4 regions of the Paenibacillus sp. A14 genome follow, and region 2 is predicted to be linked to each of the others. Evidence: riboswitches for the same ligand, from Rfam matches in the RefSeq annotation. Region 2 holds a riboswitch; each other region holds the start of a gene.
The links. Region 2 has a riboswitch for cyclic di-AMP ahead of V4U88_RS14360 (APC family permease). Riboswitches for the same ligand answer to the same signal wherever they lie in the genome.
Positions count from the first base shown of each region.

Region 1 (3,036 bases), on a different contig from region 2:
AGATAATCGAGCAAATTGGGGGTCACAAGCTGATGGGCCACGCGAATCCCCATGTCCCGCTCCGGAAAAATCACCCGGTCAACCCCCAGTTTCTCCAATGCGCGGCCGTGTAGAACCGAAATCGCTTTGGCCACTACCGTCTTGATGCCCAGATCCTTCAGAAGAATCGCGCTCAAAATGCTCATCTGAATGTCGTTACCGATGGCGACAATTCCGCAATCGAAGTTCCGTACGCCGAGGGACTTAAGCACCTCCTCATCGGTCGCGTCTGCTACCACGGCATGCGTGAGCAAATGGCTCCACTCTTCAACGACGTCCTCGTTGCGGTCCACGCCCAATACTTCGTAACCGAGTTCCATCAGCTCCAGTGCCAGACTGGAACCGAAGCGCCCCAATCCGATCACGACAAACTGCTGTGTCTTCATCTTGTCCTTTTCCCCTTATCCGATAATCATTTTGCCCTCAGGATGCCTGTATAATTCTTTACCCTGCTGTGGTCCCAGCGCATAAGCCAGGGTGAGCGGCCCGAGCCGCCCGGCGAACATGGTAAAGCTGATAATGATTTTCCCCATGACGGTCAGTTTGCCGGTCAGTCCCATCGTCAAGCCGACCGTTCCGAACGCGGAAGTCGCTTCAAACAGGATGCTCAGAAAGCTGGCGTCCTCCGTCGTGGACAGCACCATCGCCACAGCGACGACGAGAAAAAGCGCCAGCATAGTGATCGTAACCGCCTTGAAAATACGCTCTTGGGCCAGCCGGTACCGGAACAGCACGAGATCCGACCGCCCCCGGATCATGGAAATCACGGCACCCACAAGAATCGTGAATGTCGTCGTCTTGATGCCGCCCCCCGTCGAGCTGGGCGAGGCGCCGATAAACATCAGAATAATGATAAAAAACTGGGTGGCCTGCCGCAGCGCCCCGATATCCAGCGTATTGGCTCCCGCCGTTCTCGGCGTCACCGACTGGAAGAAGGAAGCCAAAAACTTCCCGTCCCATCCCAGCGGCTCAAGCGTCTTGGGGTTGGTAAATTCAAAAATGAATATCACCAGAGCCCCCACCAAAATCAAAGCGGTGGTCATCGAAAGCACCACTTTGGTATGCAGCGAGAACTTGCGGCGCTTCCGGAACTCGATCAAATCCGATACAACGATAAACCCGATTCCCCCCGACACGATAAGAAACATCGCGACGAAGTTGACGACCGGGTCGCTAACATATTGGGTCAGGCTCCGGTATTCCCCGAACAGATCAAATCCGGCATTGTTGAACATGGAGACGCCGTGAAAAATCCCGTAATAAATCGCCCGGCCGAGCGGCATATCGAAGGACCAGCGAATCGCAAACACAAGAGCGGCGCCGGACTCAATGATCAGCGAGTAAAGCAGGACTTTGCGAATCAGCCGGACGATGCCCTCCATCGTATTCTGGTTCATCGCCTCCTGAAGCAACAGACGGTCCTTTAGCGAGATTTTCCGCTTCAACACGAGAGAGAACAGCGTGGCCATCGTCATAAACCCCAGGCCCCCGACCTGAATCAGCAACATAATGACTACCTGTCCGAACGTGGAAAAATAAGTGCCCGTATCCACCACCACAAGTCCGGTTACACAAGTTGCCGAGGTCGCGGTAAACAGCGCATCGATCCAGGGAAGCGATTCTCCGGTTGTACTGGAAACCGGAAGCATCAGCAGAAAAGACCCGAGCAGGATAATGGCCGCGAATCCCAGCACCAGAACCTGCGGCGGGGAGAATTTAAACCATTTGGAAAGCAAGGCGGTTCACCTCATTTTGTATATTGGACAAAAAAGTACAAAAGAAAAAAAAGCACTGGAAATCCAATGCCTTTTGATTGGTCCCTGCAGCAAAGGCCTACGAGGTTAGCTGACGGATTCGGGCTTGCTAGGTCTGCCCTATTCGCCGTCGCAACAAGCGAGAATGCTTGCCGGAAGCGAAATTCACCCCTAAAGATCGGTTCCCCCGTTTTCAAAAGAAATTCGGCCAATTTATGAAGTTTCATTATTTTCATTGCATTTTCGTCAAAAGGATTATAAGCCTTATTCGGCCGCACTACAAAGTGATATTTCGATGAAATTATGCGATAAACGCCGAAAAGGGAGGAAACAAGCTTTATGGTATCCCTTTATCTAAGCCATGCTTTGCTTTCCCAACGTTATTGCGCATTTTCACATTTTCTCCTCCATCTATGGCGAAGCGCCGCCCCCTGTGTTATCTTTTACTGTGACATCGATTTGTCAAAATCATACGGATTCCAAAAAATCAAAAAGGAGTTTTGACATGTATTCCGACCTAAAACCGCGGCGCCGGATGAAGAACGGAACCTTGTGGGGGCTTGCCGCCCTGGGATTGATTTTGTTTGTTCTTCTCCAAATCTACCCTTCAACGGCCTCCGAAACCCTGCAGCTGGAACAATCGGCGCAGGTGCTCACCAAGGACCAGGCCAAAGCGGCCGCCCTTAAGTTTGCGCAGGACGAACTCGGGGTTTCTCCCGGAGAAGAAGTCATCGTCACTTATCAGACCCGGGCCGAAGTTTACGGTTATTTGACCAAAGAGAAGTTAATGAAGGATTACCTGGAGAAATATGACAAGCAGTTTCCTTATGATGTGTTCCGCGTTTATTTCGGCCTGTCCGACGAAGGGTGGGACGGGGTTACTATCGACATACATATGACGACGGGAAAGGCGGTCGGATTTAAAAAGATTCCGAAAACCGACTTCCTCGCCCCGCCAAATGAGCTGGAAAGCAGCGAGGGACTCTTGCTTGGCCTGGACGAAAAAGTCGAGCTGGCCCAGCCCTATCTGAAGGCGCTCGGGTACGGCGAGCAAGGCGCTCCTGCGGTAGACGAAACCGCCTCCGGGCTCCGGTTAACATTTAACGATTACAAAATCGGCGACGCCCGGGCCCAAATGGATATCAGCTTTAAAGATCGGCAAGTTGCGGAAATCACCAGCTATTTTGAGGTACCGCAAAACCATACCAACTATGTGAAACGGCAGACGACCATCGCCAATTGG
Region 1 is NZ_JBAGJD010000022.1:13,309-16,344, forward strand. Features, by position in the region: gene V4U88_RS26130 (potassium channel family protein) at 1-425, opposite strand, end outside; gene V4U88_RS26135 (TrkH family potassium uptake protein) at 441-1,775, opposite strand; cyclic di-AMP (ydaO/yuaA leader) riboswitch at 1,854-2,013, opposite strand; gene V4U88_RS26140 (CPBP family intramembrane glutamic endopeptidase) at 2,299-3,036, shown strand, end outside.
Region 1: another riboswitch for cyclic di-AMP. It lies ahead of V4U88_RS26135 (TrkH family potassium uptake protein); the one in region 2 lies ahead of V4U88_RS14360 (APC family permease).

Region 2 (3,036 bases):
CAACCGTGACCACGCCGAACCTGTTCGAAGCCGGCGTATTGTCCGGAATGGGGCGTCTGACCTCGGTGGCGGATATGAAGGAAGCGGCGAAACGAATTCGGGAACGGGGGGCCCGGAACGTCGTTATCAAAGGCGGGAAGGCTCTCGAGGGCGAAAAAGCGCTTGACATATTCTACGACGGCTCCGAATTTACGATCCTGGAGAGCGATAAAATCGAACCGGCCCACAACCACGGCGCGGGCTGTACGTTTGCCGCCGCGGTAACCGGCGGGCTGGCCTGCGGCATGCCGGTCAAGGAGGCGGTGGAGAAAGCGAAAAAATTCGTGACGGCCGCGATCCGCTCCGGATACGCATTTAACGAATTTGTAGGTCCCGTTTTTCACGCGGGGTATCGCTTGAACGGCGAGCAATAAAACCAGGATTCTTCATTTAAAGGTCTTGTTCTCCTGTGCGGAGAGCGGGACCTTTTTTTACATTTGACGGGGGCTGATAAATCATGAAAGGAAATGAAAACAAGGGAAGTAAGCGCTTAAACGAACCCTTTTGGGTCAATGTTTCGTGAAATCGGGCACATCCAGGGTTTTACACGGATAAGTGAAAGGAGTATATTCACTCATGGATTTCATATCAAAATTCGCTGAATTTCCAGTAAGGGAAAACGGGGGAACCGATTTGTCGTCAACGTTTGGCCGGGAGAGTATCGGCCAAATCAAAGCGGCAGGGGGTGAATCCGCGGCAGCTTTCAGTCAGGGCTTTCGCGGAGGGGTGATTCTCGCCACCCTAATCCGACAGCTAACCTCGTAAGCGTAGTTCGGGAGAGGATGATACTGTGACCATGCAGACATGACATGGACCACAGGGGTTCTGACCTCTGTGGTTTTTTGCTGTGCTCCCCTATGCTTTTTTTCCGAAGAAAATGGGTATTCTATCTTAAACCAACTATGAGGTGTTGCAGTTATGTTTACCATGCTAAAAAGAGTGCTCATCGGTCAGCCGCTGAAGTCTACGGAACTGGGGGAACAAAGGCTCAGTAAAACGAAAGCGCTGGCGATTCTGTCTTCGGATGCCCTGTCCTCCATCGCCTATGGTCCCGAACAGATCCTGATTGTGCTGATGGCCATCGGGGCGGCGGCCTTTTGGTATTCCATCCCGATTGCCGTAGGAATTCTCGTGCTGCTGACGGCTCTCGTCCTGTCCTACAGACAAGTGATTTTCGCTTATCCGCACGGCGGCGGCGCCTATGTGGTGTCGAAGGAGAACCTTGGTGTCAATGCGGGCCTGCTGGCGGGCGGAGCCCTGTTGGTCGATTATATTTTGACGGTGGCGGTCAGCATTTCGGCGGGGACGGACGCCATTACTTCCGCCTTTCCGTCGCTGCATCCTTATAATGTGCTGATCGCTTGCCTGCTGGTTGTGCTGATTACCGTTCTCAACCTGCGCGGCATTACCGAGTCGGCTTCCATTCTGGCTTATCCTGTGTACTTGTTCGTCCTGATCATCTTCATAACGATCGGTGCGGGATTGTATCGGATTATGACCGGCCAGGTCCCGAGCGATCTGCACGCCCCGATCGGTACACCTGTCGCCGGGCTGACCTTGTTTTTGCTGTTGAAGGCTTTTGCGTCCGGGAGTTCGGCCTTGACCGGGGTGGAGGCAATCTCCAATGCGATCCCGAATTTTAAGGACCCCGCCCCGAGGAATGCCTCCAAAACCCTGGCGGCGATGGGCATTCTGCTGGCTTTGCTGTTTACCGGAATCGTCTGGCTCGCGTATTACTACGGCATCTCGCCAAAAGGCGAGGAAACGGTCGTTTCGCAAATCGCCTCGGCAACCTTCGGCAGAGGCGGGATGTATTTCGCGATTCAGGGAATCACCGCAATGATTCTCGTCCTTGCCGCGAACACGGGGTATTCGGCATTTCCGCTGCTGGCGGTCAACCTGGCGAAGGATAAATATATCGCCCGGATGTTCACCGTTCGCGGAGATCGCCTTGGCTATTCGAACGGAATTGTGTTTCTGGCGGCGGCTTCGATTTTACTGATTATCGTGTTTAAAGGGCAGACCGAGCATTTGATTCCGCTTTATGCGGTCGGGGTTTTTATCCCGTTCACACTGGCGCAGGCCGGGATGCTGGTGAAGTGGATCCGGGAGAAACCCGAAGGGTGGAGAGTAAAGCTCACCATTAACGCGGTAGGCGCGGTGATCAGCTTTACGGTCATGATGATGTTTTTCATTACGAAGTTTACGCAGGTTTGGCCCGCACTCATTTTTTTACCGGCGATCGTCATGGTCTTTCACAAAATTCATAAGCACTATGAGGCCGTCGGCGATCAGCTTCGCATCACCACTTGCGAGCCTGCGGCTCGCGTTAATGGCAATGTGTTCGTTATTCCGGTCGCCGGAATTACGCATGTGGTGGAGAATACGCTGAACTATGCCAAATCCTTAAAGCCCGATCAAATTATCGCGGTATATGTGGCTTTCGATAAGGAAGCGGAGAAGCAGTTTGAAGAGAAGTGGAAGCTGTGGCAGCCCGATATCCGCCTGGTGACCATCTATTCGCAGTACCGGAGCATCATCCAGCCGCTGACCAAATTTATCGACACGGTCGAGCATAAGGCCAAGGAGTTGAATTACGGGGTGACCGTGCTGATTCCGCAGTTTATTCCGAAGAAACGGTGGCACAACGCGCTTCATAATCAATCGAGCTTATTGATTCGCGCATTCCTGCTCTATCGCCGGGATTTAATCGTTGCGACCGTTCCGTATCATTTGAAAAAATAATTCGAACACGACTGAAGCCCGGCTCCGTGCCACCCGGCCCGGAGCCCTTCAGCTCAGCATGCTTCGCACCAGTTCGTTCATGCCCTTCCAGGAATCCTTCAGTACGAAGTCCTGTTGAATTCCCGCATTCCACGGCCTCGGAATCAGAATCGTCCGCTTTCCGGCGTCCCTGGCGGCGAGAATATTGTGCGGCCCGTCGTCAATAAGCAGATCAAAACCGAGCAAGTACTTGCGCTTGGCCACGAAGAAATT
Region 2 is NZ_JBAGJD010000004.1:642,743-645,778, forward strand. Features, by position in the region: gene thiD (bifunctional hydroxymethylpyrimidine kinase/phosphomethylpyrimidine kinase) at 1-413, shown strand, start outside; cyclic di-AMP (ydaO/yuaA leader) riboswitch at 626-822, shown strand; gene V4U88_RS14360 (APC family permease) at 958-2,784, shown strand; gene V4U88_RS14365 (5' nucleotidase, NT5C type) at 2,833-3,036, opposite strand, start outside.

Region 3 (3,036 bases), on a different contig from region 2:
GTAGGGTCGCCTCATTAATGGCCGACCCTCCCGTCTCAATCGTGTCGGCCTCCACCGCCCGCTTGACGGCGACCGTATCGTCCCGGCCCTCGACCACAATGACCTCCTTGATCATCCCCGCACTTACCTCTTTCGTTTTGGTTTAAAGACCGCTGATAGCTTCCATCATCACAATAACAAAAAGAAGAGGATTTCTCCTCTTCTTATCCGCGTCTTATTCATCATCCTAATATTATCCCATTCCCAAGGCAAAGTAAACGCTCCGGTCAGTTCAATTCCGGTTTGGTCGGTCCGATGACGTAAACGGTCCGGCCTTTTTTGCGTCCAAAATTCTTCGCCGATTTCAAGGAATCGTAATACACATCCATTTTGTGGCCTTTGATGGCTCCGCCGGTATCCTCAGCCTTGCGGAAACCGACCCCTTCGATATAAACCCACCATCCCAAAGGAACGACATCCTTGTCGACCGCGATCGTTCTTCCCTCCGCTACCCGGGTACCGGAAGCCGTGCGCGTGCCGATGCCGTCCTCCTCGGCGGAGTAGGCCGTAAGAGTCACGTTTTTGAGCACTTTTTTATATTTAAAAGAGACGCCGCCTTTCGTCGTAAGGCCGCTGATATTAACCGCGTTGGCGCTGCGGGAAATGCTGGCGGATGCGACTGCTGTCGGTTTCTTCGTGCCCACGGCAACGACTTTCGGCGAAGCTGCCTTTTTGACCTCTTTGCCGAGCCAGTGTTTGGACACGAACTTTCCGTCTTCATACACTTTTTCGATGTTATGGACTACAACGCCTTCGCTCCCGGGGAACATCACCTTTGTCGTTCCTTTGAGCAGATTCTTGTCGGAGGTTTTCACCACGGTGAAAGGAACGTTTTGCGTAGTCTGTATTTTATGTCTGGTAACGCGGACGACCTTGATGTTCAAGTTCGCCGAGACTTTGCTGTCCAAGGCCGGTGTAACTTTATCTTCCTGCCCCAAAGTGACGCCAAGTTCCTCGATTGCTTTCCGGACACTATCCTGTGTCGTGAAATGGGTCTTTGTCGTTCCATCCACGCTTACCTTGACCGGCACGGCGCGATGGATGACAATCCGGTCCCCGTCTTGAATCGAACTGGCCAGGGAATGAGATACGTTATCCTCCGGCTTCAAAACGATGGACTGCTCTTCCAGCACTTGATTGACCAGCGATTTCCGGGTTTCGATCTGCTGACTCTGCCCGTCAACAACCAAGTATACTTTTTTGTTGCTTTGGCTGTAAAACCAAATCAGGATGATGAGAACTACCGCGATGGACAAAATTCCGACGACCGAAATCTGACGTAGATGTTCTTGTTTCCACCGCATTGCGTAAGACATGCTGGATGAGCGCGATTCATGGGATTCCTCATTGCGGAAAATGCCCATTTCTTCCGTCCTCCTTCATAGTCCCGCCGTCTAGGTCGAATCGTGTTACATATGACGTGACTACATTTCATTTTTACGAAATGCCTAATGAAAGCCGCATTCCGCATCCCGTTCCAGTCTACCCGGCATCAAGTCACCTCCTGTTTAACACAGTATGATGACCCTATTACGTTTATTCAAAACAAAAGAAGCCTTAGAAAGAGTAAGAGGCTCTCTTTCGTGGCTTCCGAATGTCTGGGTGTAATAGGATGCACGAGTTTGCCCTCTCTTAGTACGCTTACGAGGTTAGCTGTCGGGTTAGGACGCAGAGAGCCGCCCTTTCTCCGTCATTCGCTCACGGCGCAATGACCTTGAATTCACCCCAAAGACCCGATAAAGAAATCAATTACAGTCCGGATGGATATCCCTTCGGCACTGTAGTCGGTTCCCCCGTTCTCCATGTTCGGAGACTCAGCGAGACTGGTTCATGGAACCATATAACGGAATCGTCAACGGCATGTTAACGACCCCAAATCGATTACTGAAAAGATTCTATCCTGTTTCGATGCATGTTGTAAAGGACGAATCAACAACGTTTATTTTAATAATTGGTTAAAAAAATGTAATATACTCACTGGAGTTGGTTAAAAAGCATTAATCTTTCCGAAATGCTCTTTTTTTCATCGGTTTTTCTCCCGATTACTCGGGATACCAAATCGTTCCAGCGCATTTTGGGTCGTAATAACGGCAATTTCCTCCACCGAGATCCCCTTTAACTCGGCAGCGGCCTCGGCGACCAATCGGACGTGACCCGTCTCGTTTCTTTTTCCACGAAATGGATGTGGAGTAAGATATGGGGAATCTGTCTCGATCAGCAATCGGTCCAAAGGCGTCTTCGCCAACACCTCTTTGGGCTGCTTTGCATTTTTAAACGTAATCGGTCCGCCAAACGACAAATGAAATCCCAAATCCAGACACATTTTGGCAATTTCCCAGCTGCCCGAATAGGAATGCATGACCCCGCCGATCTCGTTCGCCCGCTCCTCGCGCAGAATCCGAACAACGTCTTCGTGGGCATCCCGGTTATGTATGGAAATCGGCATTCCCAGCTCTCTGGCCAGCCGGATTTGCTTGCGGAATACCTCGTGCTGAACCTCTTTCGGAGACGTATCCCAATAGTAATCCAGGCCGATTTCCCCGATAGCGACAACCTTTTCATGTTTGCATAATTCTGCAATCCAGTCGAGATCCTCTTCTTTCATCGTAATGGCGTCCTGCGGATGCCAGCCTACCGCCGCATAAATGAAGTCATAGGTCTCCGCCAGCTTCATCGTCGTCGGAATCGTATCGCGGTTAAAACCGATGTTGATCATCCGCGTCACGCCTTGCGCCAAAGCGCGTTCAATCGCTTCATGACGATCTTCGTCAAATTGGGGCGCATCCATATGCGTATGTGTATCAAATAGTTCCATGGGTTGTCCCTCCTACGTTCCCTGTTCAAAATATTCCGCGATATGCCGCGGCAGCCGGTCCATAACCGGTCTCAATTTATTCTCCGGGTAGTACAAATGATACTTGCCCCGGTGCAGACCGCTAATGGAACGCACAATATCCGATACCTCGGAAATTTCCTTCAGTTGGTCCTGCCGGTCCA
Region 3 is NZ_JBAGJD010000012.1:94,792-97,827, forward strand. Features, by position in the region: gene rnmV (ribonuclease M5) at 1-115, opposite strand, end outside; gene V4U88_RS23025 (3D domain-containing protein) at 267-1,403, opposite strand; cyclic di-AMP (ydaO/yuaA leader) riboswitch at 1,662-1,869, opposite strand; gene V4U88_RS23030 (TatD family hydrolase) at 2,063-2,854, opposite strand; gene V4U88_RS23035 (HD domain-containing protein) at 2,867-3,036, opposite strand, start outside.
Region 3: another riboswitch for cyclic di-AMP. It lies ahead of V4U88_RS23025 (3D domain-containing protein); the one in region 2 lies ahead of V4U88_RS14360 (APC family permease).

Region 4 (3,036 bases), on a different contig from region 2:
CCGCTTCTCTTCAGCTTCAAGGACGGACATACGGTCCGCAAAGTCTGGAACGGCGAAGGTGGAACCGTTCAGATGAAGCTGCAGTATAAAGAACCTTTGGACTGGGTGCAGGTCGATCCCGATTATTCGCTGGTTCTCGAGAACAAACACATCAACAATTACATGAGGGCCGAAATTGCCGAGCCAACCGGCACCCGGGCTACGCTTGGCGTCGTAAAACTGCTGGAAGCGCTGCTGGGGACGCTCGTCTGGTAGGGCTCACAAAACCAGGCCTATGCTTTCGAAGTAAGTTTTGTACGCAGCTATCTCTAAGATGTAACGCTCACAAAACCAGGCCTATGCTTTCGAAGTAAGTTTTGTACGCAGCTATCTCTAAGATGTAACGCTCACAAAACTTTTAGGAGGGAAAATAATGACCTACGTACGGAATGGATGGGGGCTTGTTCGAAGCCAATTTCCCTCTGTGATCATCCTGTTTCTGTACCAGCTGCTTTGGGGGTTGTTCTTCTACCGGCTAATTCACTCGGCCGTGATCGCCTTGCTGTCGCGGTATCCCGATCCCCCACCGAATGAGTTGAGCCAGGTTCTTTACTTGATCGAGGGACAAATCGAGCTCGGACGGAGCCCGGCGATCCACCAGTATTTGTGGATGCTGTTCGGCCTGATTGCCCTGCGTCTGCTGATGACCCCGTTGTTTCAAGCCGGTATTCTTTACGGCATGAAACCTCCGGAGGAGCAAGGGGCCGGGCTTCCGCTCTTCCGCGGCATGAAGGAATTCTGGAAGCCGGTCACTCTCTTTTTCCTGCTGGAGCTGATTCTGCTCGCCCTGCCGGGGTTATGGATCATCCCGAAGTTAGCGGCCCTCTGGCCTTGGCTCATCCCGGGGGGCGGCCGTCTGGGCCCCCTGCTGGCGATCATCGGGCTGCTTTTGGGGTGGGCGGCCTACGGCTGGCTCATTCGCCAGCTCCTATTGTTCTCCCAATTTGGCTATCTGTTCAAGACGGGAGTTTGGAACTCCCTTCTAATCAGCCTCAGACACCTGCTGCCCGGCATCGCCATCTCCCTCATCCTCGGCACGGCCGGAGCCGTCTTATTTCTCATCTGCGGGGCCTTCTCTTGGATCTGGACCGGGTTGGCCGCCATGGTTTTACAGCAAACCTATCCTTTTATCCGCAGCCTATTTCAAATTTGGAGTATATCCTCTCAATATGAACTCTGGCAGACCAAGTTACATAAAGGTTAAATTTTTTTCATCTTTGTCTATCCCTTGCACCACAAGGCCTCCGCGGAAAAGCGGGGGCTTTTCCCTGTGTTTTCGCCTCTGAATCTTGCTAAATAGCCGTTGCCAAAATATACTTGCCTTTGTTACAATAGCAACAGCACAATTCAGTAACGATTTTGTAATTATTTTTGTCACCTTGGCAGGAGAATCATGTCGGGTGTCGAATATGTAAGTAAATCGGATGTAAACTACAGCCGAATTCCCTTGGCGGGGAACGGGGGAACCACTTTGGGTGAATTGATCTCGCAAGAGAGGGATCATAGGGGACCTTCAACCGAATCCTTAAGCTAACCTCGTAGGCATTGGAAGGAGCATTTTCTTGAAGAAACAGTTGACCGCAGCAGCAGTAAGTCTGGCCATTCTTTTCTCCGTTGGCACTGGGAGCGCTTTCGCCGATTCCACGTTGGACGGCGTCATCGATACGGCCTTGGGAACGGAGTACTCTTCCGGCGGCACTACAACGTCCGGCTTCGATTGTTCCGGATTTACCATGTACGTCTTTTCGAAGATCGGTATTAAACTGCCCCATCAATCCGGTGCCCAATACAAGATGGGAACGGCCGTAGAGAAGGAAGAGCTGATTGCCGGCGATCTCGTGTTCTTCAACACTTCCGGTAAAGGCGTTTCTCATGTCGGCGTTTATGTTGGTGATGGCAAGTTTGCCCACGCATCTTCTTCCAAGGGCGTAGTCATCAGCAAACTGAGTGAGAAGTATTATGTACAGCGTTATGTCGGAGCGAAACGGATTCTGAGTACCGATAAGTACGAAGAAGTCACCACCGACTCCCAAGAGCATGACGATGTAGAATAATTCCGGCAAAGGCCCGCAGCGATTCTTTCGAGTCGTAGACTGCGGGTTTTTTCATGGCTGTTTGGGAAATCCCGTTTAGGAGAAATTACCCGTCTCTCCCCGGCATAAACAGGACAATAGAATTAAAATATCCGGCAACCCTAGAATAGCTTGCCAAAGCAAGTTAGGCTTGGTACAATAACCAAAGTAAATAGTAACAACTTTGTAAACATTGTTCGCCACGTCACAACTTTGGGTGCATTCAACTAGACTAGCCGAATTCCCGGCACCCGGGAAACGGGGGAACCATTTTGGGTGAATTGATTACCGATACATAGGAATCATAGGGAACCTTCAACCGAATCCTCAAGCTAACCTCGCAGGCATTGGAAGGAGAACTTTACATCATGAGAAAGACATTTGCAGCAGCAGCGACAAGTTTGGCGATTCTGTTCACCTTGGGGACAGGGAGCGTATCGGCCGAAGACACGACCTTGAACAGCGTGGTTAACTCTGTTTACGGAACGCCTTATAAATACGGGGGTGTCTCCACAAGCGGATTTGATTGCTCCGGATTTACGAGATATGTGTTCAAGCAGATGGGGGTCAAGCTCGCCCGGGTCTCTTCAGCCCAGTACAAACAAGGCACGCCTGTCGCCAAAAGCCAGTTAAAGCCGGGGGATCTCGTATTCTTCAATACCTTGGGCAAGAATAAAGTATCCCATGTCGGCATTTACATCGGTGAGGGGAAATTTGCGCACGCCTCTTCATCCAAAGGAATTCGTACGGATAAATTAAACAGCAGTTACTATAAATCAAAATATGTCGGGGCCAAAAGAATTCTCAGCAAAACCGGTTATTCCACATATGCCGCAGAATCATGACCCCTACGCCAAATTGAGGCGCTCACCTCAACTTAGTTAATACCGCAGTGGTTCTTGCCGGAACCACTGCGTTTTTTTCG
Region 4 is NZ_JBAGJD010000018.1:46,589-49,624, forward strand. Features, by position in the region: gene V4U88_RS25340 (M1 family metallopeptidase) at 1-255, shown strand, start outside; gene V4U88_RS25345 (hypothetical protein) at 413-1,243, shown strand; cyclic di-AMP (ydaO/yuaA leader) riboswitch at 1,465-1,599, shown strand; gene V4U88_RS25350 (C40 family peptidase) at 1,602-2,093, shown strand; cyclic di-AMP (ydaO/yuaA leader) riboswitch at 2,336-2,473, shown strand; gene V4U88_RS25355 (C40 family peptidase) at 2,480-2,956, shown strand.
Region 4: another riboswitch for cyclic di-AMP. It lies ahead of V4U88_RS25350 (C40 family peptidase); the one in region 2 lies ahead of V4U88_RS14360 (APC family permease).